4 regions of the Streptomyces sp. NPDC051987 genome follow, and region 1 is predicted to be linked to each of the others. Evidence: riboswitches for the same ligand, from Rfam matches in the RefSeq annotation. Region 1 holds a riboswitch; each other region holds the start of a gene.

Region 1 (7,229 bases):
AAGAAGCGCACCCTTGTCGCCGTCCTGCTGGCCGTTCTGGCCGGCTGTCTGCTCGCCGCGCTCGCGCCGAACATCGGCGTCCTGATCGTCGCCCGGGTCGTCCAGGGCGTCGGCGGAGCCCTGTTCCCGCTCTCCTTCGGTATCATCCGCGACGAGTTCGCGCCGGGTGAGGTCAGCGGCAGCATCAGCAACCTGTCCGCGGTGATCGCGGCCGGCGGCGGCGTCGGCATCGTGGCCGCGGGCCCGATCGTCTCGGCGCTCGACTACCGCTGGCTGTTCTGGATCCCGGTCGGCGTGGTCGCGGTGACCGTCCTGATCGCCGCCCGTTACGTCCCCGAGTCGCCCAAGCGGGCCGCGGGCAGCGTCAGCTGGCTCGGCGCCGCGCTGCTCTCCGCCTGGCTGGTGGCGCTGCTGCTGCCGCTGAGCCAGGCCGGCCAGTGGGGCTGGGGCTCGGTCCGGGTGCTCGGCCTGTTCGGTACGGCCGTCGTCCTGTTCGCCGTCTGGCTGCTCACGGAGTCCCGCTCGGCCTCTCCGCTCATCGACCTGCGGGTGATGCGGCTGCCCGCCGTCTGGACCACCAACACGGCCGCCCTCCTGTTCGGCGCCGGCATGTACGCGATCTGGTCCTTCCTGCCCGGCTTCGTCCAGACCCCGGCCTCGGCCGGCTACGGCTTCGGCGCCACCGTCACCGCCTCGGGCCTGCTCATGCTGCCGATGCTCGTCGCCATGTTCCTCTCGGGCGTCATCGGCGGCCGCGTCGAACACCGCGTCGGCGCCAAGACGCAGCTCACCGCGGGGGCCGCGCTCGGCGCACTGGCCTGCGGCCTCCTCACCCTCTGGCACGACCAGCAGTGGCAGATCGGCGTCGTCGCGGGGCTGTTCGGCCTCGGCATCGGCCTGGCCTTCGCCTCGATGGCAAACCTCGTCGTCGGCAGCGTGCCGCCCGAGCAGACCGGCGCCGCGACCGGGATGAACGCCAACATCCGCACCATCGGCGGCTCCATCGGCGCCGCGCTCACCAGCGTCCTGGTCACCGGCCGGCTCCAGCCCTCCGGGCTGCCGTACGCCTCCGGCTACACCCACGCCTGGGCCCTGCTCGCGCTGTTCTGCCTGACGGCCGCCGGTGCCGCCCTCCTGGTCCCGGCGCGCCGCGCGCCCCGGGCCCCCGACCCGGTCACGGAGCGGCCGGCGGCAGCACCCGTCCGCGTGCGGTAGTGTTGACCTGCGTGATCACGCGGAACACCGCGTGACCGCGCAGCGGGACGTGGCGCAGCTTGGTAGCGCACTTGACTGGGGGTCAAGGGGTCGCAGGTTCAAATCCTGTCGTCCCGACCAGCTTTGACGCAGGTCGTAGGCCGTTCTCTCGTCTTCGGGAGGGCGGCCTTCCGCGTTTCCGGCCCCTTGGCGGTCGCGCCGCCCTAGTCGAACTGGCTCGGCAGCGGTTTCGGGGTCTTGCCGGACAGCACCTGCTGGAGGCGCTGGGCGCCGTTCTGGACGGCGAGGGCGGTGCTGTCGTGGTCGACGCCGGACAGGCCGCCGTTGGTGACCGCCGCCCCGGAGGCGCCGACGCGCATCGCCGCGACGTCCAGGCTGGTGGTGGCGGGCTGCCCGTTGGAGGTGCCCTGGACGGTGACCGTGAGCGCCGCCAGCGCGTCGGCCACCTTGGGCGGTTCCTTGTACTCGACCACCTGCACGGTCCGTTGGCCGCCGTCCGAGGCGGTGGCCGTGAACTGGCTGCACTTCTCCGGCAGCCCCTTCAGCCAGTTGATCGTGGCGTCCATGGCGGCCTGGCCGTAGTCCCCGACCTGGTACAGCAGCCGGGAGTCCGCCGACGTGAAGCCGCGCAGCCCGGAGGCGCCGGCGGCGCGGCCCAGCAGGGTGTCGGAGTAGAGGCTGTCCAGCAGCCGCTGGCAGTCCGCGGCACTGGTCTTCGCGTTGAGGAACTGCGCGACGTCGACCTTGCCGATCAGCATCTGGTTGCGCCAGGTGGCGGCGTCGGCCGCCAGTTGCCAGTCGTCCTCGATGTCGGCCGGGGTGATCAGCGCGGCCTCGGCGCCGGTGCGGGTGAGGGCGGCGGTGGGCGAGGCGCCGGGAGAGCGCTCGGCGGCGGGGGAGACGGCCGCGGCCTCGGGGGAGCCGCCGCCGTCCGAGCAGGCCGCCGCGGCGAACAGGGTCCCCGCCGCCAAGGCCGTGGCGAGAACACGCGCGGGTCGGGACGGACGGGTCATCACGACTGCCTCCTCGGGAACGCGGTACGTGCCTCCACGCCACCACCGGCCACGAGCGCCGACCACTCGCACGTGCCAATCGGGTGAGCGGCGGGTTCAGACCGCGGCGATCCGCACCCGCCGGCTGTGGCAGCGCGGGCACACCGCGTCCGTGAGCGGTGACCGGACCGCCCGGCCCGCCTCGTCGACGTACTCCAGGGTGCTCTGCAGCTCCGGGTCGGCGACCGGGTCGGTGAAGAACACGGCCTGGAAGGTGGCCGTCCAGCCGTGCCCGCACCGCCCGCAGCGGAACGCGAAGGTCTCGGGCACGGCGCCCGGCACCGGCCCGGGACCCGGGGGCTCGGTCATCGGCTCCGGCTCCTGTCACTCGGCCTCGGCCACCAGCGCACCGCCCTGCCCGCCCGGCGGCAAGTCGGCGGCCGGAGCGGGGCCGCGGCGGGGCCGGGTGTCCCAGGCGTGGACGCCCCCTTGACGCCGGACGGAGGCCGATCGACACTCCAGAGGGGAATCCTAGTGAAAAGGTAGGGAAAGATGGCTCGCCTGCGCACGCTCACCGGCCGACCGCGCCGCGAGAGCCCCGCGCCGTGGGCGGCCCCCCTGCTCACCTCCCGCCGCCATCTCGACCTGCTGCGGATGTGCGGCGCCACCGGCCGCTGAGCCCGAGTCCCCGCTCCCGGCCCCAGGAGCCGGCACCCACCCGCCAGGACTCGCCGAGTCGCACCGAGAACCCACCGACGAACGCTTCCGCCGCGCGTACGTCCGCGTGCCCGCGCCCGCCCCGGGGAGACGCATGTCCATCACTCCGCTCACCGCCCTGCCGTCCGTCCGCACCGCCCCCGGCTTCCGGGGACGCATCGGACGGGACGCGCGCAGCGGCCACTACGCCGTGCCGGGCCGCTACCGGCTCCACCTCGCCACCGCCTGTCCCGACGGCCTCCGCATCGCCGTCGGCCACAGCCTGCTGGCCCTGGACGGCTGTTGTCCGGTCACCTTCCTGCCCGCCGTCCCGGACTGTCCCGACGGCAGCCACACGTCACTGCGCCCGCTGTACGAGGCCAGCGCCCACCGGTACTCCGGACCGGCCCTGGCGCCGGTGCTGAGCGACGACTGGTCGGGCCGGATCGTCTCCACCCACGGCCGCGACATCCTGCGCGACCTCGACCGCCACTTCGGTGACGGTGTCACCCGCCTCTACCCGTGCGGTGCCGAGGCCGAGATCGAGGCCGTCGAGCGGCTCTGTGCGGAGGAGATCGAGCAGGCCGCACAGCGGGCCGGCCGCGAGGGCGGCGACCCGCGGGCGCTGGAGACGCTGCTCGCCGCCCTGGACGGACTGGAACACCGGCTGACCGGGGTGGAGTTCCTGGTCGGCGGAGAACTCACCGCCGCCGACATCGAGTTGTGGGTCGCCCTGGTCCAACTCGACACCGTGCACCGCAATCACCTGGACGCCGCCGCGGTGCACGCCATCGCCGGCCACCCGGTGCTGTGGGCCTACGCCCGGCGGCTGGCCGCCCACCCGGCCTTCGGCGCCCACCTCGACCTGGACGGCATCGCCCGCCGCCACCACGGCCGTTGCCAGGGCCTGGAGGCAGCCGGCGCTGCCGTCCAGATCCTGGACTGGGCGGGGCACGCGGCGGACGCACCCGGCCTTCCGCGCAGGTGAGAGCGGTCCGAAACTGTCCCGCCTGTCGGACAGGCGTTGACATTCCTTCGGGCAACTGCGTTACTTGCGAACCAGAACGGTCAAGAGCGTCAGCATCAAGCCCTGGCTTGCTGACCGGCAACCCTCGCATCGCGGTGGGGTGCCCCAGGTGACGACCGGACCGGATGACGACGTTCGGTAAGCGCGAGGCCCCCTGGGGCTCATCACGACAGTGACAGGTGACGGACATGTACGCAGTTTCCCGCACGGCCCCGCGCCGCGCGCAGGGCTGCGTACGGCCGTACCCGAACCCGCTCGTCGCCGACCGCGTCGTCGATCTGCTCCGCGTCAACAGCGCCCTGTGTAGCGCGTGTACCGCACCGGGCCGTGCCCGCTGTCGGGTCTGACCAGGCTCTCCCGCCGCACACCCGCAGCCTCGCGCCTCAGCGTTCGTGATGAAAGCACCGGCCGCCCGGTGCGCTGCCGTCCGCCCAGCCCCCGTGTCCCGCGCGCCCCCCCCGCGCACCGTGCCGTGCCCGAACACGGCCCGGTGCCGCGTACCCGGTCGTGGGATCCGGGGTGTCCGACTCCGCCGGAGCCCGCCATGAGTGAACCCCCAGGCGCCACCATCGCCCCCGAGGCGCCGCCCGCCGCCGACGAACCGCCCAAGTCCCTCACCGCGCAGCGGGTTCTGCCGCTGCGGCGGCCGGGACGCTGGATCGCCACCGCCGTCGTTCTCGTCCTGGTCGCCCAGTTCGTGCACGGACTGGTCACCAACCCCTTCTACCAGTGGGACCGCTGGGGCTACTGGTTCCTGCGGCCGACGATCCTCGACGGACTGGTCATCACGCTCGAAGTGACCGCCTACAGCGCGGTGCTGGGCCTTGTGGGCGGCATCCTGCTGGCTCTGGCCCGGCTCTCGAAGAGCCCGGTGCTGCGTGCGGTCTCCTGGACCTATGTCTGGGCGCTGCGCTCCATCCCGCTCATCGTGGTCCTCCTCTTCCTGTACAACTTCAGTGCCCTGTACAAGACGTTGAGCGTCGGCGTCCCGTTCGGGCCGGCCTTCTTCTCCTTCGACGAGTCGAAGCTGGCCACCGACATGGCCATCGCGGTCATCGGTCTCAGCCTGAACGAGGCGGCGTACGCGGCCGAGGTGGTGCGCGGCGGGATCCTCTCGGTGGACCAGGGCCAGCACGAGGCGGCCGCCGCACTCGGTCTGCCCAAGGGCTACCAGTTCCGGAAGATCGTCTTCCCGCAGGCGCTCCGGTCGATCATCCCCAACTACGTCAACCAGCTCATCGGCCTGATCAAGTCCACCTCGCTGGTCTTCTACGTCTCGCTGCTGGACCTGTTCGGTACGGCGCAGAGCATGGGCTCCACCTACCCCGGCGACATCGTGCCGCTGCTGCTGGTGGTCACCGTCTGGTACCTGATCCTCACCAGCGTCGTCTCCGTGGTCCAGTTCTACGTCGAGCGGTACTACGCCCGGGGCGCCACCCGCTCCCTTCCGCCGACGCCCCTGCAGAAGCTGCGGGCCGGCGTGACCGACCTGCGCGCCCGCATCCGCCGGGAGGCCGCCGTATGAGCACCACCGACGCCCTGCAGACGGCCCCCGCCGCCCTGGAGATCCACGACGTCCACAAGTGGTACGGCGCCCACCGCGTACTCGACGGCGTCGACCTGACCATCCGCCCCGGCGAGGTCACGGTCATTCTCGGGCCGTCCGGCTCCGGCAAGTCCACGCTCCTCAGGGTCATCAACCACCTGGAGAAGCCCGAGATCGGCTACGTCAGCATCAACGACGAGCTGATCGGGGTGAGACGGCAGGGCGACCGGCTGAAGGAGCTGAGCGAGCGGACCATTCTCGGCCAGCGCAGCCGGATCGGCTTCGTCTTCCAGAACTTCAACCTCTTCCCGCACCTGACCGTGCTGGACAACGTGGCCGCGGCCCCCGTCGCCACCGGAAAGCTGACCAAGCCCGAAGCCCAGGCGCTGGCCAAGGAACTCCTCGAACGCGTGGGCCTCGGCGAACGCGTCGGCGCCTATCCGCGCCAGCTGTCCGGCGGCCAGCAGCAGCGCGTGGCCATCGCCCGCGCCCTCGCCCTGCGCCCCGGTGTGATCCTTTTCGACGAGCCGACCTCCGCCCTGGACCCCGAACTCGTCGGGGAGGTCCTCTCCGTCATCAAGGACCTCGCGACCAGCGGCACCACGCTCGTCATCGTCACCCACGAGATCGGCTTCGCCCGCGAGATCGCCGACCGGGTCGTCTTCATCGACGGCGGCAGGATCGTCGAGCAGGGCCCGCCCTCCGAGGTCCTCGACCGGCCACGGCACGAGCGGACCAGGGACTTCCTCAGCAAGGTCCTCTGAACCGCGCACCCAGACCTCCCCCCACGCCCTCACCCTCATCACCGGCACCGACAAGGAACGGCCATGCCTACCCACTTCACCCGACGCAGCCTGCTCAGAGGCATCACCGCGGCGACCGCCGTCGCCGCCCTCGCCACCGGGCTCGCCGCCTGCGGTGGCAGCAGCGACGCGGCCACGACCACCGACAGCGCCAAGTCCGGCGAGGTCGTCGTCGGCCAGGTCTCCAACGGCGCCGCCACCCCGACCACCATCAAGGTCGCCGAGGTCAAGTCGATCAGCGCCGAACTGCCCGCCGCCGTCCGCAAGAGCGGCACCCTGAAGATCGGCATCGGCGCCCTGCCCGCCGGCTTCCCGCCCCTGGCCTTCACCGGCAGCGACCAGAAGACCCTGACCGGCTCCGAGCCCGACCTCGGCCGCCTGGTCGCCGCGGTCCTCGGGCTCAAGCCCGAGGTGCAGAACTCCACCTGGGAGAACCTCTTCGTCGGCATCGACAGCGGCAAGGTCGACGTGGCCTTCTCCAACGTCACCGACACCGAGGAGCGCAAGAAGAAGTACGAGTTCGCGTCCTACCGGCAGGACAACCTCGCCTTCCTCGTGCCGAAGAAGAGCACCTGGAACTTCGACGGCAACTACGAGAACCTCGCCGGCAAGACGATCGCGGTGGGCTCCGGCACCAACCAGGAGAAGATCCTCCTGGAGTGGAAGGCGAAGCTCGCCAAGGAGGGCAAGAAGGTCACCGTCAAGTACTTCCAGGACAGCAACAGCACCTATCTGGCCGTGTCCAGCGGCAAGGTCGACGCCTCCTTCGGCCCCAACCCCGGCTTCGCCTACCACAACAAGCAGACCGCGGGCACGCCCAACGCCACCCGCACCGCGGGCACCTACTCCGGCGCCGGCGCCAGCCTCCAGGGGCTGATCGCGGCCACCGCGAAGAAGGACAGCGGCCTCGCCAAGCCCCTCGCCGACGCCATCAACTACCTGATCAAGAA
Region 2 (7,229 bases), on a different contig from region 1:
GTCCAGTGCGGTCAGCAGGCTCTTCGCCAGCACCTGGGCGACCTGCGCGCCGGTCGGGACCGCCAGCGTGAGCGCCGGCAGCACCAGCCCCTTCAGCCCGTCGTTGCCGAAGGCCGGGAACCAGTGGAGCTTGAAGGAGAACGCCTCGACGAGCAGCAGCCCCACCCAGAACGTCGGGACCGACACCCCCAGCGGGGGCAGCGACAGCAGCAGTTGCCGCAGCCACCGCCGCGAGGTGTACGTCGCCACCACCGCGAGGCCGCCGCCGAGGACCACCGCCAGCAGCAGTGCGGCACCGGTCAGCTGGAGTGTCTGCGGCAGCGCGTCGGCCAGGGTGGAGGTCACCGGGCGGCCGGTGGAGACCGCGTCGCCGAAGTCGCCGCGCACCGCCCGGCCCAGGTACTCGGCGTACTGCACCAGCACCGGCTTGTCGAAGCCGTACTCGTGCCGCAGCCTGGCGAGTTGGGCCGGGTCGACCTGCCCCGTGTCCATCCCGGCCCCGGCCATCGCCGAGACCGGGTCACCCGGCAGGAAGTCCAGGACCAGGAACGACACCGTGTAGGCCGCCCACAGCACCCCGACCGCCTGCGCCAGCCGTTTGATCACATAGCGGCGCATCCGCTAGCCGATCCAGGTGTCGTGCAGCTGTACGCGGCTGCCGGAGTCGAATTCCAGGTCGTGCACCTTCTTCGAGACGCCGAGCTGGGTCTGGAGCTCCACCACCGGCACGTCGTACGCGTTCTGGACGATCAGTTTCTGCGCCTCCGACACCAGTTCCTCGCGCTTCGCGGTGTCCGTGGTCGCTGCCTGCGCGGACAGTGCCGTGTCCAGCGAACTGGCGGGCAAGTGGTAGAAGTTGCCCAGCTGGGAGGAGAAGGAGCTGCGCAGGATGTCCGGGTCGGCGCGGGTCACGTTCCCCCACACCACGTCGAAGTCACCCGACTGGAGCGTGGTGGCGAACTGGGTGACCGGGAGCTGCTTGAGCACCACGTCGATACCGACAGCCTTGAGCTGCTGCTGGACGAGTTCCAGCGCGGGCTGGTTGGTGGCCGCGTTGGGGAACCAGCTGACGGTCAGGGTGAGCTTCTTGCCGTCCTTGGCGCGGATACCGTCGCTGCCCGCTTTCCAGCCGGCCGCATCCAGCAGCGACTTCGCCTTGGCCGTGTCGAGCGCGAGGTCCGCGGAGAGATCGGTGTAGTCGGGCGTGGTGTGCGCCAGGACGCTGGTCGCCGGCCGGGTGCCGGTCGGGAAGACCGTGTCGGCGATCTGCTTGCGGTCGATGGCGGCCGAGATCGCCTGACGGACCTTCGCGTCCTTCAGCAGCGGCCGGGAGTTGTTCAGCCCGAGACCGAACACCACACCGGGGTTGGCCCGGCTCTGGAGGGTCACCTGGCCGCCCTTCAGCGCTGCCTCGTTGGCCCTGCCGACGCTGCTGATCGCGTCCACCTGCCCGGACTGGAGACTGCCGGCCCGCACCCCTGCCTCGGGCACGACCTTGAACACCAGCTTGTCCAGGTAGGCCTCGCCCTTCTTCGACCACAGCGAGGAACCCCAGTCGTACCCGGTGCGCTTGCCCAGGGTGATCGACTGGTTCTGCACGTACTGCCTCAGCACGAACGGCCCGGATCCGACCACCCCGTCGCTGCACTTGCGCTGCGGGCTCTTCTTGACGCTCGCCGAGGACTCGATCCCCAGCGAGTGGGTCGAAGTCGCCTGGAGGAACTGGGCGTTGGGCTGCTTGAAGGACACCTTCACGGTGAGCGGGTCGACCACCGTGGTGCTCTTGACGCCGCTGAGATAGCCCTCGGCGAGAGTGCCCAGGGCGCCGAGGTTCGGCACCGCGTCGAAGTTGTCCTTGACCACCTGCGCGGTCAGCTTCGAGCCGTCGCTGAAGGTGACGCCCGACCGCAGGTGGAACGTGAACGTCGTGGCGTCGGCGCTGATGTCCCAGCTCTTGGCGAGCCACGGCACGATCTTGCCGGTCTTCGGGTCCTGGTCGGTGAGGGAGTCCACGGTCTGGCGCACCGAGTAGATGGTGTCGTTGCTGCCGACCTGCTGCGGGTCCACGCAGCCGGCGTCGGATCCCACCGCGAAGGTCAGGGTGCCGCCGGACTTCGCCTGGCCGCTTCCGCCGCCGGAGCCGTCGCCGCCCGAACCGCACGCGGTCAGCAGGACGCTGGTGATCAGGAGCGCGGCCAGGGGCGCCCATCGGGAAGGTCCGAAATCCGGAAGTGCAGTCACGGAGGTCTTTCTCCTACTCGTGTCACCGGGGCACGACCGCGCACGGACGTGCGCAGGCATGACGGCGTGTGCGGCCCGGGCGGATCCACTCCAGCCGGGGATGCGCTGTGCAGACAGGGAGTTGGCATGCGGACGACACCGGTGACCGGTGGCGAGAGGGAAGGACGGCGCGCAGGGGCCGGGGCCGGTGACGGATGTCAGCCGGCGGCAGCCGGGCCGGTCAGGCCCGACAGAGGCAGCTGGTCGAGCGCTTCAGATCGATGTGGCGCCGGCGGGGGAGGCAACGGGGTCATCGCTGTGTCGCATACCGAACCTCCCCGTCTCCGGCCCCGGTCACGGGGCCACGCGCTTGCGGGAGTCGTCGGTGACCCCGCCGGGCTTTCACCTGGAGCACCCCACCGCGCGGGAGGGTTGCCGGTCAGCGAGCCAGGGCTTGACGCTGACACTCAATGCCGTTGGTGATGCTACGGATCGGTTTTGTCGTACGTCAATGCCGCGAGTCGACGCCCTCCTCGGGAGGACGGCGTCGTCAGGCCGGACGAACGGCAGGCTGCGCCCGGGACGGCTCGGGCCTCGAACCAGTCTCGGTGTGGGAGCGTGCCGGTGGAGACGCCGACGCCACCGTGTGAACCAGCCGAAGGAGAGCCGCCCATGACCACGTTCCCGACCGCACCGTCCGTGCGGACCACCCCCGAGGGCCTGTTGTGGGAGCCGAGCGAGCGCTGGGTGCGCGGCCGCAAGGGCGACGTCACGGTCGTCGACAGCCGTCACCCCGTCCTGGTCTGGGAACCCGGCGTTCCCGTACCGCTGTACGCGTTCCCGCACGCCGAGGTCCGCCAGGAGCTCCTGCGTCCCGCGGCGAACCCGCCGACCGGCACGCACACCGGCTCGCGGATCTTCTACGACGTCGAGGTCGACGGCGAGCTGCTGGAGAACGCCGCCTGGACCTTCCCGGCCGCCGACCTGGCCGGCCACATCGCCTTCGAGTGGTTCCGGCGCGTCGGGCGGGGCCTGGACCACTGGTACGAGGAGGAGGAAGAGATCTTCGTCCACCCCCGTGACCCGCACAAGCGGGTGGACGCCATCCCCAGCAGCCGTCACGTCGTGGTCGAGATCGACGGCACGGTCGCCGCCGACACCCGCCGGCCGGTCCTGCTCTTCGAGACCGGCCTGCCCACCCGCTACTACATCCCACGCGAGGACGTCCGCCTCGACCTGCTCCAAGCCACCGACCACCACACGGCCTGCCCGTACAAGGGCACCGCCGAGTACTGGTCGTGGCGCGCAGCGGCCGCCGTCCCGCCCAACGTCGTCTGGAGCTACCCGGACCCGCTGCCCGCGGTCGGCGCCGTCCGGGGGCTGCTCGCCTTCTACAACGAGGCCGTCGACATCACTCTCGACGGCGAACGGCTGCCGCGCCCGGTCACCCGTTTCAGCGGCACGCTCGCGTGGCGGCCGCGCGTCGCGGGAACGTGAGACCTGTGGGGAACTCATCGACCGGCGGGGTGGGCCTCTGCTCACCTCACCTTCCATGACCCCGCGCACGGTCCGCCCCGGCGGCTGAGCCGTTCCCGGCCCCCGGCCGGTGCGCGCCGAAGCCGTCCAGGGGGAGCGGGGCAGAACTCGTCGCAGGGGCACCGTCGCGGCCCCCGCCGACCGCTACGTCCGGCGTGGCCGTTGCCCCGCCGACGACGTGCTCAGCCCGCCCGGCGTCGCTCGGGGACGGAGCGGTGGGTGAGGCGGGCGCGCAGGCCGAGGTGGTCGCGCAGGGTGGTGCCGGTGTACTCGGTGCGGTCTCGCCGGTGAGGTCGGTGGAGTGCACGCGTCCGCGGTCGAGGTGACGGCTCGTGGCCACCGACCGGATGACCGCGTCGTCCTCCCGCGAGTTCCACAGGGTGCGGGCCACCTCGACGCCGTCCCGGGACTCCCTGGCCCGCCCGGCCGAGATGTGGTCCAGGGAGGTCAACCGGCTGGAGACGTGTAAGGGTTCGGCATTGCATCGGCCGCCCCCACGGGTCTCGAGACCGGGCGGCACGGCCCGCACCGCCCGCGCGCACCGCAGCTCGGCCGCACGCCCGGCGCCGACACTGGATCGGCGCGCCGGGAACCGCTCGATTGAAACCGTTCAATCCTGTACGGCCCGCGCTCCGCGCAGGGCTCCTTCGCGCACTGACCCGAACCAGCCGTGTCCCTGAATCGCCGCCACAGCGATTGACCCCCGCCTCGCCCGGCTCTACGGTACCCACGCCCCTCTAGATTGAATCGATTCAAGCACTGAGTCGTGCCACCCCGGAGTGAGGAGAGCAGATGATCAGCAGGAGGAACATGCTCGCGGGCGCCGCCGCCACGGTCGCGGCGGCCGCCGTCGACGGCGCGACGGCAGCGACGGCCTCGGCCGCCGGACCGCCCCGGACCCAGGCACGGACACGGCCGGACGCGACGCTTGCCGGGCTGAGCGTGGCCGCGCCGACCGTGGAGTACGTCCCCAACCCCCTCGGCCTCGACGCCCGACGCCCCCGCCTCAGCTGGCCGTTGCTCTCCGACCGGGTGGGCGCGCGGCAGAGCGCCTATCAGGTCCGCGTCGCCACCACCCCGTCGGGGCTGGCGCGCCCGGACGTCTGGGACAGCGGGAAGGTCGTCTCCGGCGACTCCGTCCTCGTGCCGTACGCGGGTCCCGCGCTGCAGTCCCGGACGCGCTACCACTGGTCCGTGCGGGTGTGGGACGGGGACGGCCGGGTCTCCGGCTGGAGCGCGCCCGCCTGGTGGGAGACCGGGCTCATGGACACGGGTCAGTGGACCGCCGAGTGGATCTCCGCACCGGCGAGCCTCACCGACGCGCCGTCCTTCGAGGGCGGTTCATGGATCTGGTTCCCCGAGGGCGACCCGACGAGCAGCGTGCCGGCGGCCACCCGCTGGTTCCGCCGCACCGCCGAGCTGCCCGCCGGGATCACCGCGGCGACGCTCGCCATCACCGCCGACAACGTGTACGCCGTCTCCGTGAACGGCGCGGAGGTCGCGCACACCGACCTGGACACCGACAACGAGGACTGGCGCCGCCCGGCCGTGATCGACGTACTGGACCGGGTGCGCGCGGGCGACAACGTCATCGCCGTCTCGGCCACCAACGCGAGCGTGGGCCCCGCGGGACTGGTCGCCGTCCTCGTGGTGCGTACCGCCTCGGGCGAGCAGCGGGTGTTCACCGACGCCACCTGGAAGGCCACGGACACCGAACCGGCCGACGGCTGGCGGGAGTCGGGCTTCGACGACGGCGACTGGCCCGCCGCCAGGGTGGCGGCCGCGTGGGGCGGCGGGCCGTGGGGGAGGGTCGTCCCGGTGTCGTACGCCGTCACCCAACTGCGCCACGAGTTCCGGCTCCCGCGCAGGAAGGTGGCCCGTGCCCGCCTCTACGCCACCGCGCTCGGCCTGTACGAGGCCCACCTCAACGGCAGCCGCGTCGGCGACGACCGGCTCGCGCCCGGCTGGACGGACTACCGCACCCGTGTCCAGTACCAGACGTACGACGTCACCACGCTCCTGCGGCCCGGCGCCAACGCCCTCGGGGCCCTGCTGGCACCCGGCTGGTACGCGGGCAACGTGGGCATGTTCGGGCCTGGTCAGTACGGCCGGCACCCGCTGCTTCGCGCGCAGTTGGAGGTGGAGTACGCGGACGGCACGAGGGAGCGCGTCACCTCGTCCCCCGACTGGCGGGCCGCCGCCGGGCCGATCGTCGCCGCCGACCTGCTGAACGGCGAGACGTACGACGCCCGCAAGGAGACCCCGGGCTGGACCTCGCCCGGCTTCGACGACGGCGACTGGCTCGCGGTCCGCGAGGAGGGCGAGGCCGGCCCCGGGCTGATCGTCGCACAGGCGGACGGGCCGGTCCGGGTGGAGCGCGAGCTGACACCGCGGGAGGTGACCCAGCCGAAACCGGGGGTCCACGTGTTCGACCTGGGCCAGAACATGGTCGGCTCGGTGCGGCTGCGGGTGTCGGGCGCCGCGGGCACGACCGTCCGGCTCCGGCACGCCGAGGTGCTCAACCCCGACGGCACGCTCTACACCGCGAACCTGCGCAGCGCGGCGGCGACGGACACCTACACCCTCAGGGGCGGCGGGGAGGAGACCTACGAGCCGCGCTTCACCTTCCACGGCTTCCGGTACGTCGAGGTGACCGGCTTCCCCGGCACTCCCACGGCGCAGGCCGTCACCGGGCGGGTGATGCACACGGACGCCCCCTTCACCCTGGACTTCGAGACCGACGTGCCGATGCTCGACCAGCTGCACCACAACATCACCTGGGGGCAGCGCGGCAACTTCCTCTCCGTGCCCACCGACACGCCCGCGCGCGACGAACGGCTGGGCTGGACGGGGGACATCAACGTCTTCTCGCCCACCGCCGCCTACACCATGGAGTCGGCCAGGTTCCTGTCCAAGTGGCTCGTCGACCTGCGGGACTCGCGCACCTCGGAGGGGTCGTTCACGGACGTCGCGCCGGTGGTCGGCACCCTCGGCGACGGCACCGCAGGCTGGGGCGACGCCGGAGTCACCGTGCCCTGGGCCCTGTACCAGGCCTACGGCGACCGCCAGGTCATCGCGGACGCCCTGCCCTCCGTCCGGGACTGGCTGGCCTACCTGGAACAACACAGCGACCGCCTGCTGCGCCCTGCCGAGGGCTACGGCGACTGGCTGAACATCGACGACGACACCCCCAAGGACGTCATCGCCACCGCGTACTTCGCGCACAGCGCCGACCTCGCGGCCCGGATGGCGGCGGAACTCGGCGAGGAGGCGGACGCCACGACGTACCGCGACCTCTTCGAGCGGATCCGGTCGGCCTTCCAGAGCGCCTACGTCACCTCCGACGGCAGGGTGCAGGGCGACACGCAGACGGCGTACGTCCTGGCCCTGTCCATGGACCTGCTGCCCGACGCCTCGCGCCGGGCAGCGGCCGACCGCCTCGTCGCCCTCATCGAGGCCAGGGACTGGCACCT
Region 3 (7,229 bases), on a different contig from region 1:
TCGTAGTCCGAGTCGGACTGCTCGATCTCGGCGCGGATCTGGTTGACCCGGCCCTGGACCTGCTCGGTGGAGCCGGCACCGTCGACGATGGTGGTCTCGTCCTTGGTGATGACCACCTTGCGGGCGCGGCCCAGCAGGTCGAGGGTCGTGTTCTCCAGCTTGAGACCGACCTCCTCGGAGATGACCTCGCCGCCGGTGAGGATGGCGATGTCGTTCAGCATCGCCTTGCGGCGGTCGCCGAAGCCCGGGGCCTTGACGGCGACGGACTTGAAGGTGCCGCGGATCTTGTTGACGACCAGGGTCGACAGGGCCTCGCCCTCGACGTCCTCGGCGATGATCAGCAGCGGCTTGCCCGACTGCATGACCTTCTCCAGCAGCGGGAGCAGGTCCTTGACGGAGCCGATCTTGGAGTTGGCGATCAGGATGTACGGGTCGTCGAGGGACGCCTCCATACGCTCCATGTCGGTGGCGAAGTACGCCGAGATGTAGCCCTTGTCGAAGCGCATACCCTCGGTGAGCTCCAGCTCCAGACCGAAGGTCTGGGACTCCTCGACGGTGATGACGCCTTCCTTGCCGACCTTGTCCATGGCCTCGGCGATCAGCTCGCCGATCTGGGTGTCGGCGGCGGAGATGGAGGCCGTGGAGGCGATCTGCTCCTTGGTCTCGACGTCCTTCGCCTGCTCCAGCAGGGCACCGGAGACGGCCTCGACGGCCTTCTCGATACCGCGCTTCAGGGCCATCGGGTTGGCACCGGCGGCCACGTTGCGCAGGCCCTCGCGGACCAGGGCCTGGGCGAGCACGGTCGCGGTGGTCGTACCGTCACCGGCGACGTCGTCCGTCTTCTTGGCGACTTCCTTGACCAGCTCGGCGCCGATCTTCTCGTACGGGTCCTCCAGCTCGATCTCCTTGGCGATGGACACACCATCGTTGGTGATCGTGGGGGCGCCCCACTTCTTCTCAAGGACGACGTTGCGGCCCTTGGGGCCGAGGGTGACCTTGACGGCGTCGGCGAGCTGGTTCATACCGCGCTCAAGGCCGCGCCGCGCCTCCTCGTCGAACGCGATGATCTTGGCCATGTGAAGTGGTCCCTCCAGGACTGGGGGTGAGTCTTCGGACCGCGCCCGCGCCCGCGACGGACGGCTCGCCGGCCCGTGGGTTCCTTGCCCCACCCGGCCTGCGGGCCTCACCGACCCGGTCCTTCGTTGTCACTCTCACCTTCAGAGTGCTAACGCCAATGATTAGCACTCGCCCATGCCGAGTGCAAGCGCCTGCCCGGTATCGACCCCTGGAGTCAGGCCCTCCCGGGCATGCGCCGGGCATGCGCCGGGCATGCCGAAGGGCTCGTGCCCCGGGAGGCACGAGCCCTTCGAAGAAGTACAGAAGAACGTCGCTGTCAGTCGGCGCGTGCTTCAGCTGGTCGCCAGTCGGACCATGTCCGCCTGCGGCCCCTTCTGGCCCTGCGAGATCTCGAAATCGACCCGCTGACCCTCTTCCAGGGTGCGGTAGCCGTCCATCTGAATCGCGCTGTAGTGGACGAAAACATCCGCACCACCGTCGACCGCGATGAAGCCGTACCCCTTCTCCGCGTTGAACCACTTGACGGTGCCCTGAGCCATGCCTAACTCCCCTATTACTGGCCCTTGCACAGATCCACACTTCGCGGATCCGGGTCAGACCTCACCCCCCATTGGTTGGGGGCGTGCGCCGGAACGCGTCGACCGCGGCTGAATGTATCTGTCCAACTGCCGTCTGCAACAGGTCAATCGGACGAGAATTCTGGACGGAAGGGGTCCGGAATGTAGCAAGAATTCGGCCGAATTCAGGGCAAGTCGGGCCCCACAAAGGCCACAAAAGCCGCATATAACCCACGCACTTTGGCTACTTCTTGCCGGGCCTGCGGTGTCGAATACAGGGCCCCCGACCTGGAGATCGGGACCGCGTTCCCCAACTGTACCGCGCTCAACCACACAGAATTGCCCCCTCCGCTTCTCTCACGGAGGGGGCAATCAAGTGAACAGTCGGTGAGGGCCATTACCGAAGGTAATGTTCGGTCATTCGGCCATCACGTCACGAGAGGGGCCAGGTCAGCCGCCGGCCACGGCCGGGATGATGGAGACGCCGGCGCCGTCGGGCGTGGCGGTCTCCAGGCCCTGCTCGAAGCGGACGTCGTCGTCGTTGACGTACACGTTGACGAAACGGCGCAGCTTGCCCTGGTCGTCGAGGACGCGCGCGGAGATCCCGGTGTGGTTCTTCTCCAGGTCCGAGATGACCTCGCCCAGGGTGGTGCCTTCTGCGGTGACTTCGGCCTGACCGCCGGTGTAGGTGCGCAGGATGGTGGGGATGCGAACGGTGACGCTCACGTTTTTGACCTCCGGTCTGGGCAACGCCCTAATTCTCGGGGACTCAGGCGAGCCCGGCCGCACGGAAAGACTCCAGATTCGGGCGAATGGTGGCGGTGAGCCCGGTGCCCGCGACCGCGTCCAGCGTCTTCAGTCCATCACCGGTGTTGAGTACAACGACCGACTTCGCCGGATCAATCAACCCATTCTCAATGAGCTTTTTGGTGACTCCAACCGTCACCCCGCCGGCGGTTTCCGCGAAGATTCCCTCGGTCCGCGCGAGCAGCTTGATGGCGTCGACGACCTGCTCGTCGGTGACGTCCTCCACCGCACCGCCGGTACGGCGCGCGACGTCCAGGACGTACGGCCCGTCGGCCGGGTTGCCGATGGCCAGCGACTTGGCGATGGTGTTCGGCTTCTGCGGCCGCACCACGTCGTGGCCCGCCTTGTAGGCCACCGAGACCGGCGAGCACCCCTCGGCCTGGGCGCCGAAGATCTTGTACGGCTTGTCCTCGACCAGGCCGAGCTTGATCAGCTCCTGCAGACCCTTGTCGATCTTCGTGAGCTGCGAGCCGGAGGCGATCGGGATGACCAGCTGGTCCGGGATCTCCCAGCCGAGCTGCTCGCAGATCTCGTACGCCAGGGTCTTGGAGCCCTCCGCGTAGTACGGCCGCAGGTTGACGTTGACGAAGCCCCAGCCCTCGCCGGCCGAGTCGCCGATCAGCTCGGAACAGAAACGGTTCACGTCGTCGTAGTTGCCCTCGATGCCGACGAGCTCGCCGCCGTAGATCGCGGCCATGACGACCTTGCCCTGCTCCAGGTCGTGCGGGATGAACACGCACGAGCGGAAGCCGGCGCGGGCGGCGGCGGCACCGACCGCGCCGGCCAGGTTGCCGGTGGAGGAGCAGGAGAGGGTGGTGTAGCCGAAGGCGCGGGCGGCCTCGACGGCCTGGGCGACGACGCGGTCCTTGAAGGAGTGCGTCGGGTTGCCGGAGTCGTCCTTCACGTACAGCCCGCCGGTCACCCCGAGCTCGCGGGCCAGGTTGTCGGCCTTGACCAGCTTGGTCCAGCCGGGGTTGATGTTCGGCTTGGTCGCCACGTCCGCCGGGACGGGCAGCAGCGGCGCGTAGCGCCAGATGTTCGTGGGGCCCGCCTCGATCCGCTTGCGGAGCTCCTCGGTGTCGTAGGCCGAGAAGTCGTACGCGATCTCCAGCGGGCCGAAACACTCCTCGCAGGCGAACACCGGGCCGAGCGGCACCCGGTGACCGCACTCGCGGCAGCTGAGGGCAGCGGCGGGACCGAGGTCGACGGTGGAATCCGTGGTGCTTGCAACAGTCTGCACAGCCATGTGAGGCGAGGCCCTTTCTCCTCATCTTCCTCACGACGCATCTCGCCGTGAGACGGATTTGGCACCTTCCCTAGCCGGGAGCCTCGCGGACGATCGACACTGACCGGCGATCTACGAGAACCGACTGGAGGGTTGCCGGGGCTTCATCGGGCCGTTTCCCTCTGCCCCTCTGGATGAGCTGTATGCGGTTGTCGGCGCCGGACGACCCAGGACATGCGATGGTCATCGGCGTTGTTCAAGACTGTAACCGAAGGCCAGGACAGTTGAGAGAGTCGTCCGAACCGCGAGATGGATCACACCCCGTCGTGTGACCGTGACAGTGAGGAGCCGCTGACCGTGCTGGAAGAAGTCGAGCGCTGGCTGGCCACCCGCTCCTGGTCCGTGACCGAACGTCCCCTGCACCGGGTCATGGCCGCCAAACGGTCCTCCGGGCAGACGGTCAGCGTCGTGCTGCCCGCGCTCAACGAGGAGGACACCGTCGGCGACATCGTCGCGATCATCCGTCACGACCTCATGCAGCAGGTACCGCTCGTCGACGAGATCGTGGTCGTCGACTCCGGCTCCACCGACCGCACCGCCGCCGTCGCCGCGGCGGCCGGCGCCCGCGTCGTGCACCGCGACGCGATCCTGCCCCGCATCCCCGCCGTCCCCGGCAAGGGCGAGGTCCTCTGGCGCTCCCTCCTGGTCACCACCGGGGACGTCGTCTGCTTCGTCGACGCCGACCTGCGGGAGTTCTCCTCCGACTTCGTCACCGGCATCGTCGGCCCGCTCCTCACCGACCCGGACGTGGACCTGGTCAAGGCGATGTACGACCGCCCGCTCGGCGGCGCGGCCGGACAGGGCGGCCGGGTCACCGAACTGATGGCCCGCCCGCTGCTGAACATGCACTGGCCCCAGCTGGCCGGCTTCGTCCAGCCGCTCGGCGGCGAGTACGCGGCCCGCCGCTCGCTGCTGGAGCAGCTGCCCTTCCCGGTCGGCTACGGCGTGGAGCTGGGCATGCTGGTCGACGCCCTGCACCTGGTCGGCCTCGACGCCCTCGCCCAGGTCGACGTCGGCGTCCGCAAACACCGCCACCAGGACGGCCAGGCGCTCGGCCGGATGTCCGCCGCGATCTACCGCACGGCGCAGCTCCGGCTGGCCCGCGGCCACCTGATCCGCCCCTCCCTCACCCAGTTCGAGCGGGGCGAGGACGGCTTCGAACCGCGCACGTACTCCGTGGACACCGAGGAACGCCCGCCGATGGTGGAGATCACCGAGTACGCCGAGCGCCGGGTGGCGTGACGTCGCCGCTGACGCCCCCGCCGACGTCGTGGCCTGACGTCGCCCTACGGCCGTATACGGCGGCGCGTCGGACGCCGCCGTACGTTTGAGCGTTTACGGGCCGGGCTAGGTTCAGGCGTATGGCTTCTCCCATGGCTTCCACCGGCGGTGCCGAGGTGCTGGTCGCCTCGAACCGCGGCCCGGTCTCGTACGAGCTGCGCGACGACGGTTCCCTGCACGCCAGGAGGGGCGGTGGCGGACTGGTCTCAGGACTGTCGGCCATCGGGCCGGACGCGAACGCGGTGTGGGTGTGCGCGGCGCTGAGCGACGGCGACCGGGAGGCGGTGCGGCGGGCCGAGGGCGGCACGCTGCCGGCCGAGGACACCGGCGGCCAGCGGGTCCGGATGCTCGACATCGACGCGGACGTGTTCTCCGACGCGTACAACGGCATCGCGAACTCGGTCCTCTGGTTCGTCCACCACATGCTCTACCAGACCCCGCTGGAGCCGGTCTTCGACGCGGAGTTCCGCCGGCAGTGGGGTGCGTACCAGGCCTACAACCGCGCCTTCGCCGAGGCGCTGGCGCAGGAGGCGGGACAGGGCGCGGTGGTGGTCATCCAGGACTACCACCTGGCCCTGGCCCCGCGGATGCTGCGCCGCCTGCGCCCCGACCTGCGCATCGGCCACTTCTCCCACACCCCCTGGGCGCCGCCGGACTACTTCCGGCTCCTCCCCGACGACATCGCCGCGGAGCTGCTGAGCGGGATCCTGGGCGCCGACCACGCGGCGTTCCTGACGCGGCGGTGGGCGGACGCGTTCGTCGCCTGCTGCCACGCGGTGCTGGGGCCGGGCATCCCCGCCGCCGATCCGTCCTCCGGCGGGACCCGGATCGGGGTGCACGGGCTGGGGGCCGACGCGGACTTCCTGCGCAAGCGGGCGCACGAGCCGGACGTGGACGAGCGGATGGCCGCTCTCCGGGAGGAGATCGGGGAAGGCCGGAAGACGATCGTCCGGGTCGACCGGACCGAGCTGTCGAAGAACATCGTGCGGGGACTGCTGGCGTACCGGCAGCTGCTCGACGACCATCCCGAGTGGCGGGAGCGGGTGGTGCATGTCGCGTTCGCGTATCCGTCGCGCCAGGACCTCGCCGTCTACCGGGACTACACCGCGGAAGTGCAGCGGGTGGCCGACGAGATCAACACCGCCTACGGGACGCCTGACTGGACGCCGGTGGTGCTGCACGTCAAGGACGACTTCGCCCGCTCGCTGGCGGCCTACCGGCTGGCCGACGTGGCGCTGGTGAACCCGATCCGCGACGGCATGAACCTCGTGGCGAAGGAGATCCCGGTGGTGTCGGACGAGGGATGCGCGCTGGTGCTGTCGCGAGAGGCCGGGGCGTACGAGGAGCTGGGCGAGGACGCGGTGGTCGTGAACCCGTACGACATCGGCGGGACCGCCGACGCGCTGGCGCTGGCGCTGGCCATGCCGGTGGAAGAGCGGGCGGAGCGGTGCAAGAGGCTGGCCGAGGCGGCTACGGCGTTGCCGCCGGCCGCCTGGTTCCTTGAGCAGTTGGGGGCGTTGGGCGCGTCGGAGGGGCAGGCCGGGTAGAGGTTCGGCTGCGGGCCGGTGGGGGCTGGTCGCGCAGTTCCCCGCGCCCCTTACGGGGCGCTGCAGTGCGGGACGCTCAGGGCTGCCAGGCTCCTCAGCAGTCTTACGACTCCCTCCGGGCCCTCCACCACCACGTCCGCGCGGTCCGCCAGCTCGGTCACCTCGGTGCTGCCGCTGCATACCAGCAGGCCCGGGACGCCCTCCTCGCGGAGTTTCTCGATGGTGGCGAAGGCGGGGATGTCGCCGAGGTCGTCGCCGGCGTAGAGGATCGAGTCGGCGCCGATCCGGGTGGCGAACTCACGCAGGGCGACGCCCTTGTCCATGCCCGGGGGGCGGAGTTCCAGGACCAGGCGGCCCGGTTCGACGATCAGGGCGTGCCGGGTGGCGAGGTCGGTGAGGGGGGCGCGGAGGGTTTCGAAGGTGGCCTGGGGGTCGTCGGCGCGGCGGGTGTGGACCGCGATCGCCCGGCCCTTCTCCTCGATCCAGGTGCCGTGCGAGGCGCCGGCCCGGTCGAGGAGGGCGGGGAGTTCGGCGCGGACCGCGGCGATGCCAGGGTGCGGGGGCGGTGCGGTGATCTCGCCGGTCGCCGCGTCCCAGCGCTCGGCGCCGTAGTGGCCGAGGACGACGAGGTGTTCCAGGCCGGGTACGCCGGCGAAGCCGCCGTAGCGGACGGCC
Region 4 (7,229 bases), on a different contig from region 1:
GATCACCCGTGTGGAGGTTCGAGGCCAGACCCTAGTGACCTACCTGTGATCAGTTCAAACCCGGCAGCCAAAAAAGTGGTCACGCTACGCACTCTTTGCACATAACTCACGACCAGTAATGCGCGATTGACGCTACGTTGCGTGACGGTTCGGTCAATTCGGGCATTGCATATGCGGGTTGCACGTTCAGGACAGTCGCTTCAGAAGCATCGCAGAAGCGACCGGCCGGGCACCCGCCTTGGCGACCCCGTCGGCGACCTCCCGGTCGGTGGAGGCGACGATCACCGGACGGCCCGGCGGCTCGGCGCGCACCAGCTGGCGGATCAGCTCGTCGGCGGTCACACCGGGCTTGGAGAAGAGGACGCGGACCCCGCGCGGCGGGGCGAGCAGCACCGGCGCGGCCAGCTCGGCGCCGTCGAAGACGCAGGTGACCTCGGCGCCGGTCTGGGCGGCGAGCTGGGAGAGCTGGCCGAGCAGCCGCAGCCGCTGCTTCTCCAGCGGCATCTGCGGATAGCCGGTCTTGGTCACGTTGTAGCCGTCGACGACCAGGTGCGCCTGGGGCAGGGCGAGCAACTGGTTCAGGATGGCCGGGTCGTGCTCGGACAGCGCGCGTGCCGCGATGTCCTTCGGGGTCATGCGTCCCGGTTCGACCGCGTCCACGGTCTCGGCGGGCCGCACCGACACCGGCGGCAGCGCCAGTTCCCGGCGCAGGCCCTGGGCCGCGTCCAGGACGGTGTCGAGCAGCAGCCGCAGCCGCATGTCCTCGACGCTGCGTCCCTCGCGGGCGGCCCGGCGGCTGGCCTCCAGGGCCGCCTCGGTCTCCCCGAGCCGGGCCTTGAGCCGCCTGCTCTCGCTCTCGGCGGCGGACAGCAGGGACTGCCCCTCGGCCCGCCCCGCCTCCATCTCGGCCTGCAGCTTGCGCAGCGCCGCCTCACCGCGCTTGACGTCGCTCAGCGCGGCCCGCAGCTTGCGGTGAAGCGATTCCGCTTCCTTCTTCGCCGCGTCCAGTTCGGTGCGCAGCCGCTCCGTGTCGGACCGGGTCTGTTCCCGGGCCCGGTCCAGTTCCTCGCGCAGCCGCTCCAGTTCGGCCCGGCTCTCCTCGTCGGCCCGCTCGGCGTCGGCCCGCTGGGCCTCCTCGCCGGCCGCCGCCACGAGCTTCACCCAGCCCGCGGGGCGCAGCACATAGGCCGCGGCCGCCACATCGAGCGGGTCCGCGGCCGGGGGCGGGGAGCCGGAGTCCAGGGCGCCTGCCAGTTCCGGCTGGGCCTCTCTCAGCTTCTCCCCGATCCGCTGCCGGAAGAGGGTGTCCGTCTCCAGCGCGGCCGCCATGGCGTTCCCGGCGAACTTGGCCCGGCGATTGGGGGCGAAACGGGCGTACTGGCGCAGCTGGGCAGGCAGTTCGCCCAGGGTCAGCCCGCCGAACCCGTCCGACACGATCTGCACGACCCGCCGTCGCACGCCGTCGGGCAACGGACGGTCAAGCACCTCGGCGGTGCCGTCGCCCGGCCCCCCGCCTGTGGTCTCCACCATCCGTCACACCCCATCACCTGTACGGGGCCGGCTCCCGGTCTCAGGAGTCGGCGCCCGGCCTGTCCACCAGTTCCACCTGGTCCACCGCGTTGCACCAGCGGCAGCGCACCGACTCGATGGTCTCACTGACCACCTCGCGCTCCTCGACCTTGGGCTCACCGGCCAGGTCGAGGTGGACGTACTCGACGACCTTCGACGAGCGGGTCACGTCGAAGCGCGTGAGATTGCCGCAGAGGGTGCAGCGCCACCGCGTCGTGGCGGTCGGCAGGGGAACCGTCATCGTGGCTTGTTCGCTTCCTTCTAGTGTCCGTGACGCGCCGTCCCGACGCGTGTGGCTCGTAACCCTACGGCCTGGCGGGTCCCCCATGCCCACCTGTCCACGGCGGCGAGGCGATCTGCACCAGTGCGTCCGGTTACGCCATGCTCTATGTCCATGATCGGCAACTGGAACACGACAGCCGCCCGGACCCTGCGCGGTCTGCGGGGGACGTCGGCGCCCATGACGTACAGCCTGATCGCCGTGTGCTGCCTGATCTTCGTGCTGGGCCCCGCCTCGGGCCTCACACCGTCCTACGGCACCGGAGAGGCCCTCGCGGCCGCGCAGCGGGCGTACTTCCGGCGGTGGGGCGTGGTCCCCGCCGACCTCTTCGCCGGCCCGGTCCGGGAGGCGCTCACCCCGGCCACGGCGCTGTTCATCCACGGCAGCTGGGTGCACCTGCTCGGCAACATGCTCTTCCTCTTCGTCTTCGGGGCCATGACCGAGGAACGGATGGGCCGCGTGCGGTTCACCCTCTTCTACGTCGGCTGCGGCTATCTCGCGCTGCTCGGCTACGCGGCCGCCAATGCCACGTCCCAGCAGTCGCTGGTGGGCGCGTCCGGGGCGATCTCGGCGGTCCTCGGAGCGTTCCTCTACCTGTTCCCCAGGGCCCGTGTGACCAGTCTCCTCCCCTTCCTGTTCTTCCTCCCGCTCCGCTTCCCGGCCTGGGTGGTCCTCCCCTTCTGGGCGGCCCTGCAGTGGGTGGCCCTGAGCCAGGCCCCCGCCGGCCCCGGAGTGGCCTACCTCGCCCACCTGGTCGGCTTCGGACTCGGGTTCGGCTACGCGTGGGTCCGATACAGCAAAAAGAAAGGCGCGAAGCGCGGCCCTGGAAGGGCGGTGGCGGGCGACGGGCGGGCGACTAAAGTGAGGCTCGCCCCAGCTCCGGCACCCGAGGGAGAGAACCAGCCGTGATCACCGCGATCGTCCTCATCAAGACCAGCGTGGACCGGATCCCTGAGATCGCGGAACGGATCGCCGCGCTGGAGAGCGTCAGCGAGGTCTTCTCGGTCACCGGCACGTACGACCTCATCGCCATGGTGCGGGTGCGGCAGCACGAGGACCTGGCCGAGGTCATCCCCGGCTCCATCAGCAAGATCCCCGGCGTGGAGGCCACGGACACGCACGTCGCGTTCCGCACGTACTCCCAGCACGACCTGGAGGCGGCGTTCGCGATCGGCCTGGACAGCTAGGGCCCCGAAGGGGCGCGGGGAACTGCGCGACCGGCCCCCACCGGCCGGTAGCCGGGCACGAAGCATCGTGGTCCCCTGCGGGTCCGCCGTGGCTGAGCGCGCAGTTCCCCGCGCCCCTGACGGGGCGCTGCCCCTGAGGTCGGTCTGGATCACACCGCCGGGACGCAGCGGCCCTCCTCCGTGCGGTACGTCCACTGGGCGCCGTCGGTGACCAGTCGCTTCACGGCGTTCACGAAGCGCTCCACGTGCTCGTCCGGCGTCCCCGCCCCGAAGCTCACCCGGACGGCGTTGAGGGACTTCTCGCCCGGTGCCGCCTCCGGCGCCCCGCACTCGCCCTGGGTCTGGGGGTCGGAGCCCAGCAGGGTCCGCACCAGCGAGTGGGCGCAGAAGAGGCCGTCGCGGACGCCGATGCCGTACTCGGCGGAGAGGGCGGCCGCGAAGTGGGAGCTGTTCCAGCCCTCCACCACGAAGCTGATCACGCCGACCCGCGGGGCGTCGTCGCCGAAGAGGGACAGGACCCGGACCTCGGGGACCTCGGCGAGGCCCGCGCGGATCTCGGCGATCAGGTGCTCCTCGCGGGCGACCAGGGTGTCCCAGCCCGCATCGGTGAGCGCCTTGCAGGCGGAGGCGACGGCGTAGGCGCCGATGACGTTGGGCGAGCCGGCCTCGTGCCGCGCGGCGCTGTCGTGCCACTCCACGGCCACTCCCCCGTCCTCGCGCCGGGTGACCTTGCGGCTGGCGCCGCCGCCCGCGAGGTAGGGCTCGGCGGCCCGGAGCCAGTCGGCGCGCCCGGCCAGGACGCCGGAGCCGAAGGGGGCGTACAGCTTGTGGCCGGAGAAGGCGACCCAGTCCACGTCCAGGTCCCGGACGGAGAGGGGGCGGTGCGGGGCCAGCTGGGCGGCGTCCAGGACGATCCGGGCGCCGTGCGCGTGCGCGATGGCGGCCAGCTCGCGCACCGGCCACAGCTCGCCGGTGACGTTGGAGGCGCCGGTCACGCAGACCAGGGCCGGACCCTGCGGGTCGCGGTCCGCGAGGGCGCGCTCCAGGGTCGCCACGGCCTGCTGCGGGGTGCGCGGGGCGTCGAGGTAGCTGACCCGGGCGTCCTGCCAGGGCAGCAGGGAGGCGTGGTGCTCGGTCTCGAAGACGAAGACCTGGCAGTCGGCGGGGAGGGCGCGGGCCAGGAGGTTCAGGGAGTCCGTCGTGGAGCGGGTGAAGACCAGCTGGTCGTCGGGGCGGCAGTCGAGGAACTCGGTGACGGTCCGGCGGGCGTTCTCGAAGAGGTCCGTGGAGAGCTGGGAGAGGTAGCCGGCGCCGCGGTGGACACTGCCGTAGTACGGGGCGTAGGCCGCGACGTCGTCCCAGACCCGCTGGAGGGCGGGGGCGCTGGCCGCGTAGTCGAGCGCGGCGTAGGCGACCTCGCCGCCGGTGACGAGCGGGACGGTGACATCCCGGCCGAGAACGGGCAGAGGGGCGCAAAGGGTGCGAGCGGTGGCAGCGGTGGAGACGGACATGGGTGAACTCCCGTGAGAACAGGTGGAATCCGCCGTGCGAGCGGACGCGCTCAAGCAGCGGCAGTGGAGAAAAAGGGAAACGCGGAGGCGGGGCTCAGCGGCCCTATCGCATTCGCTTGCTCACGGAAGGCTCCTCGACGACCAGGACCCCTGGTGTACGAGGGGTCCGCGCTTGCCGTGGACCTCGCTGCCCACGACCTGGTCCTCACCCGGGGCACCCCGCCACGGACGGAGGGTTGCCGGACAGTCGGCCGGGGCCTCATGACTGTCACTCATGACCTGGGAAGAAAAGTAGGTGAGGTGATCGCCGCCGCGCAACTCGTGTCCGGATGACGGGACAGGGGCGAGGCCGGTTCGGCACCGCCGGGAAGGCCGCGTGTGGTTGGGCACCGTTGCGGCGGAGAAGAAAGGTCCACGTCGGCCGATGCACCGGCACCGGCGCCGGGTTTCTCTCCCGCCGCAACGGCGACCAGCCACGACGGCGCGGTCCGGCGGTGCCGTACCGCGCCTCAGCCCTCGGACGGCGCCGATCTCCCTCTTTCCGCCGCAAGGGCGTTCGACGACGACGGCGGGGCCCGGCGGTGCCGGACCGCGTCTGCGCCCCGTCGGCCGTGCCTCCTACTTGTTCGTCGCGGCTGCCCAGCGCTCAAGCACCCGCTTCGCGGCGCCCGAGTCGATCGACTCGGCCGCTCGGTCCATGCCGGCCCGCAGTTGTTCGGCCAAGGTTCCAGCGCCCGGGTCCAGGGCCACCAGGGCCGCCGCCGAGTTCAGCAGGACCGCCTCCCGTACGGGGCCCCGCTCGCCGTCCAGGAGCCTGCGGGCGACCTCCGCGTTGTACGACGGGTCGCCGCCCCGCAGGGCCTCCACGGGGACCAGGTCGATGCCGACGTCACGGGGGTCGAAGGTCTCCTCGGTGACCTTGCCGTCGCGGACGGTCCAGACCCGGGACGTGGCGGTCGTCGTCAGCTCGTCGAGGCCGTCGTCGCCGCGGAAGACCAGGGAGGAGTTGCCGCGCTCCGCGAAGACGCCCGCGACGACCGGTGCCATGCGGGGGTCCGCGACGCCGACCGCCTGCGCCCGCACCTGCGCGGGGTTGGTCAGCGGGCCGAGGATGTTGAAGACGGTGCGGATGCCCAACTGGCCGCGCGCGGCGCCCGCGTGACGCAGCGCCGGGTGGAACTTGATGGCGAAGCAGAAGGTGATGCCGGCCTCCTCGGCGACCTCGGCGACCCGCCGCGGGGTCAGGTCGAGATTGACGCCCAGCTTCTCCAGGACGTCCGAGGCCCCGGACGCGGAGGACGCGGCGCGGTTGCCGTGCTTGACGACCTTCGCCCCGGTGCCGGCCACCACCAGCGCCGACATCGTGGAGATGTTCACCGTCTTCGCGCCGTCACCGCCGGTCCCGACGATGTCGACCGTGCGACCGGGCACCTCGATGACGTTGGCGTGCTCGTACATCGTGCGGACCAGCCCGTTGATCTCCTCGACGGTCTCGCCCTTGGCCCGCAGGGCCACGACGAAGCCCGCGATCTGGGCGTCGGTGGCCTGGCCGCGCATGATCTGGTCCATCGCCCAGGCCGTGGCGTCGGCGCTCTGGTCCTGGCCGTACAGCAGCGCGTTCAGCACCTCGGGCCAGGAACGGCCCGCCGCGGTGTCGCCTCCAGCGGGGGTCACAGCGCTCATGAGGCCGCTCCTGATCGTCGTACGGGAAGTAACCGGTGTCCAGGGCCCACCCTATCCAGCTCCGGGCACGGCGAAGGGCCCCCGTCCGTACACCGGACGGGGGCCCTTCGACCGTGGCGTGGCGACGCCGTCGATCAGTGGTGGCCGTGGCCGCTCGTGATCTCCTTGTACTCCTCGACGGTCGGCTTCGGGATCTGGTTGTCCTCGCCGTAGTAGGCGTTGCTCAGCTTGGCGCGGAGCTTCTCGGAACCCTTGATCTTGCGCTCGACACCGTTCTCGTCGACCGCCGGGCCGATCTGCGCCGGCTCGTACTGGTGGTGCGCCGTGAGGGTGTGCAGCTGCTCCTGCGAGAGCGGCTCGTGGACCTCGATGAACTCACCGTGCGGCAGCCGCTTGATGATGCCGGTCTCGCGACCGTGCAGCACCTTGTCGCGGTCCCGGCGCTGCAGGCCCAGGCAGATCCGCTTGGTGACGATGAACGCGATCACCGGTCCGGCGAAGAAGAAGATCCGGACGAACCAGGTCACGTCGTTGATCGACAGGTGGAAGTGGGTGGCGAAGAGGTCGTTGCCACCACCGACCAGGCCCACCATGTACACGGTCACCCAGGCCACACCGAAGGCGGTGCGGGTCGGGGCGTTGCGCGGGCGGTCCAGGATGTGGTGCTCGCTCTTGTCCCCGGTGACCCAGGACTCGATGAACGGGTAGACCGCGATCGCCGCGAGGACCACACCGAACAGGATCAGCGGGATGAAGACGCCCAGGACCAGGGTGTGGCCCCAGAAGTTGATCTCCCAGCCGGGCATGTAGCGGATCAGACCCTCGGCGAAGCCCATGTACCAGTCGGGCTGGGCGCCGGTGGACACCTGGTCCGGACGGTAGGGGCCCATGGCCCAGATCGGGTTGATCTGGGTGGTCGCCGCGATGGCCGCGATGACACCGAAGACCAGGAAGAAGAAGCCTCCGGCCTTGGCCATGTAGACCGGCAGCAGCGGCATG

The links. A riboswitch is a leader RNA that binds a small molecule or an ion and turns the genes downstream of it on or off. The one in region 1 is predicted to bind S-adenosylmethionine.
Region 2: it holds a riboswitch for S-adenosylmethionine, as region 1 does, so the genes downstream of both, AB0M11_RS06140 (putative leader peptide) here and AB0M11_RS15695 (amino acid ABC transporter permease) in region 1, are expected to answer to the same signal.
Region 3: it holds a riboswitch for S-adenosylmethionine, as region 1 does, so the genes downstream of both, thrC (threonine synthase) here and AB0M11_RS15695 (amino acid ABC transporter permease) in region 1, are expected to answer to the same signal.
Region 4: it holds a riboswitch for S-adenosylmethionine, as region 1 does, so the genes downstream of both, AB0M11_RS37370 (aminotransferase class V-fold PLP-dependent enzyme) here and AB0M11_RS15695 (amino acid ABC transporter permease) in region 1, are expected to answer to the same signal.

What each region holds. Positions count from the first base shown of each region.
Region 1 is NZ_JBFAXI010000024.1:47,475-54,703, forward strand. Features, by position in the region: gene AB0M11_RS15665 (MFS transporter) at 1-1,215, shown strand, start outside; tRNA gene AB0M11_RS15670 (tRNA-Pro) at 1,259-1,335, shown strand; gene AB0M11_RS15675 (hypothetical protein) at 1,419-2,228, opposite strand; gene AB0M11_RS15680 (hypothetical protein) at 2,325-2,576, opposite strand; gene AB0M11_RS15685 (hypothetical protein) at 2,760-2,885, shown strand; gene AB0M11_RS15690 (glutathione S-transferase C-terminal domain-containing protein) at 3,019-3,891, shown strand; SAM riboswitch class IV at 3,970-4,081, shown strand; gene AB0M11_RS15695 (amino acid ABC transporter permease) at 4,475-5,455, shown strand; gene AB0M11_RS15700 (amino acid ABC transporter ATP-binding protein) at 5,452-6,240, shown strand; gene AB0M11_RS15705 (ABC transporter substrate-binding protein) at 6,304-7,229, shown strand, end outside.
Region 2 is NZ_JBFAXI010000007.1:114,190-121,418, forward strand. Features, by position in the region: gene AB0M11_RS06130 (ABC transporter permease) at 1-618, opposite strand, end outside; gene AB0M11_RS06135 (ABC transporter substrate-binding protein) at 622-2,241, opposite strand; partial or broken gene AB0M11_RS06140 (putative leader peptide) at 2,462-2,515, opposite strand; SAM riboswitch class IV at 2,582-2,695, opposite strand; gene AB0M11_RS06145 (DUF427 domain-containing protein) at 2,893-3,717, shown strand; gene AB0M11_RS06150 (alpha-L-rhamnosidase) at 4,549-7,229, shown strand, end outside.
Region 3 is NZ_JBFAXI010000003.1:40,352-47,580, forward strand. Features, by position in the region: gene groL (chaperonin GroEL) at 1-1,076, opposite strand, end outside; gene AB0M11_RS02175 (cold-shock protein) at 1,410-1,616, opposite strand; gene AB0M11_RS02180 (MoaD/ThiS family protein) at 2,085-2,360, opposite strand; gene thrC (threonine synthase) at 2,404-3,687, opposite strand; SAM riboswitch class I at 3,706-3,867, opposite strand; gene AB0M11_RS02190 (glucosyl-3-phosphoglycerate synthase) at 4,024-4,968, shown strand; gene AB0M11_RS02195 (trehalose-6-phosphate synthase) at 5,100-6,554, shown strand; gene otsB (trehalose-phosphatase) at 6,605-7,229, opposite strand, start outside.
Region 4 is NZ_JBFAXI010000122.1:5,400-12,628, reverse strand. Features, by position in the region: gene AB0M11_RS37390 (NYN domain-containing protein) at 187-1,530, opposite strand; gene AB0M11_RS37385 (hypothetical protein) at 1,571-1,810, opposite strand; gene AB0M11_RS37380 (rhomboid family intramembrane serine protease) at 1,964-2,758, shown strand; gene AB0M11_RS37375 (Lrp/AsnC ligand binding domain-containing protein) at 2,755-3,036, shown strand; gene AB0M11_RS37370 (aminotransferase class V-fold PLP-dependent enzyme) at 3,186-4,547, opposite strand; SAM riboswitch class IV at 4,711-4,827, opposite strand; gene trpD (anthranilate phosphoribosyltransferase) at 5,166-6,230, opposite strand; gene AB0M11_RS37360 (cytochrome bc complex cytochrome b subunit) at 6,365-7,229, opposite strand, start outside.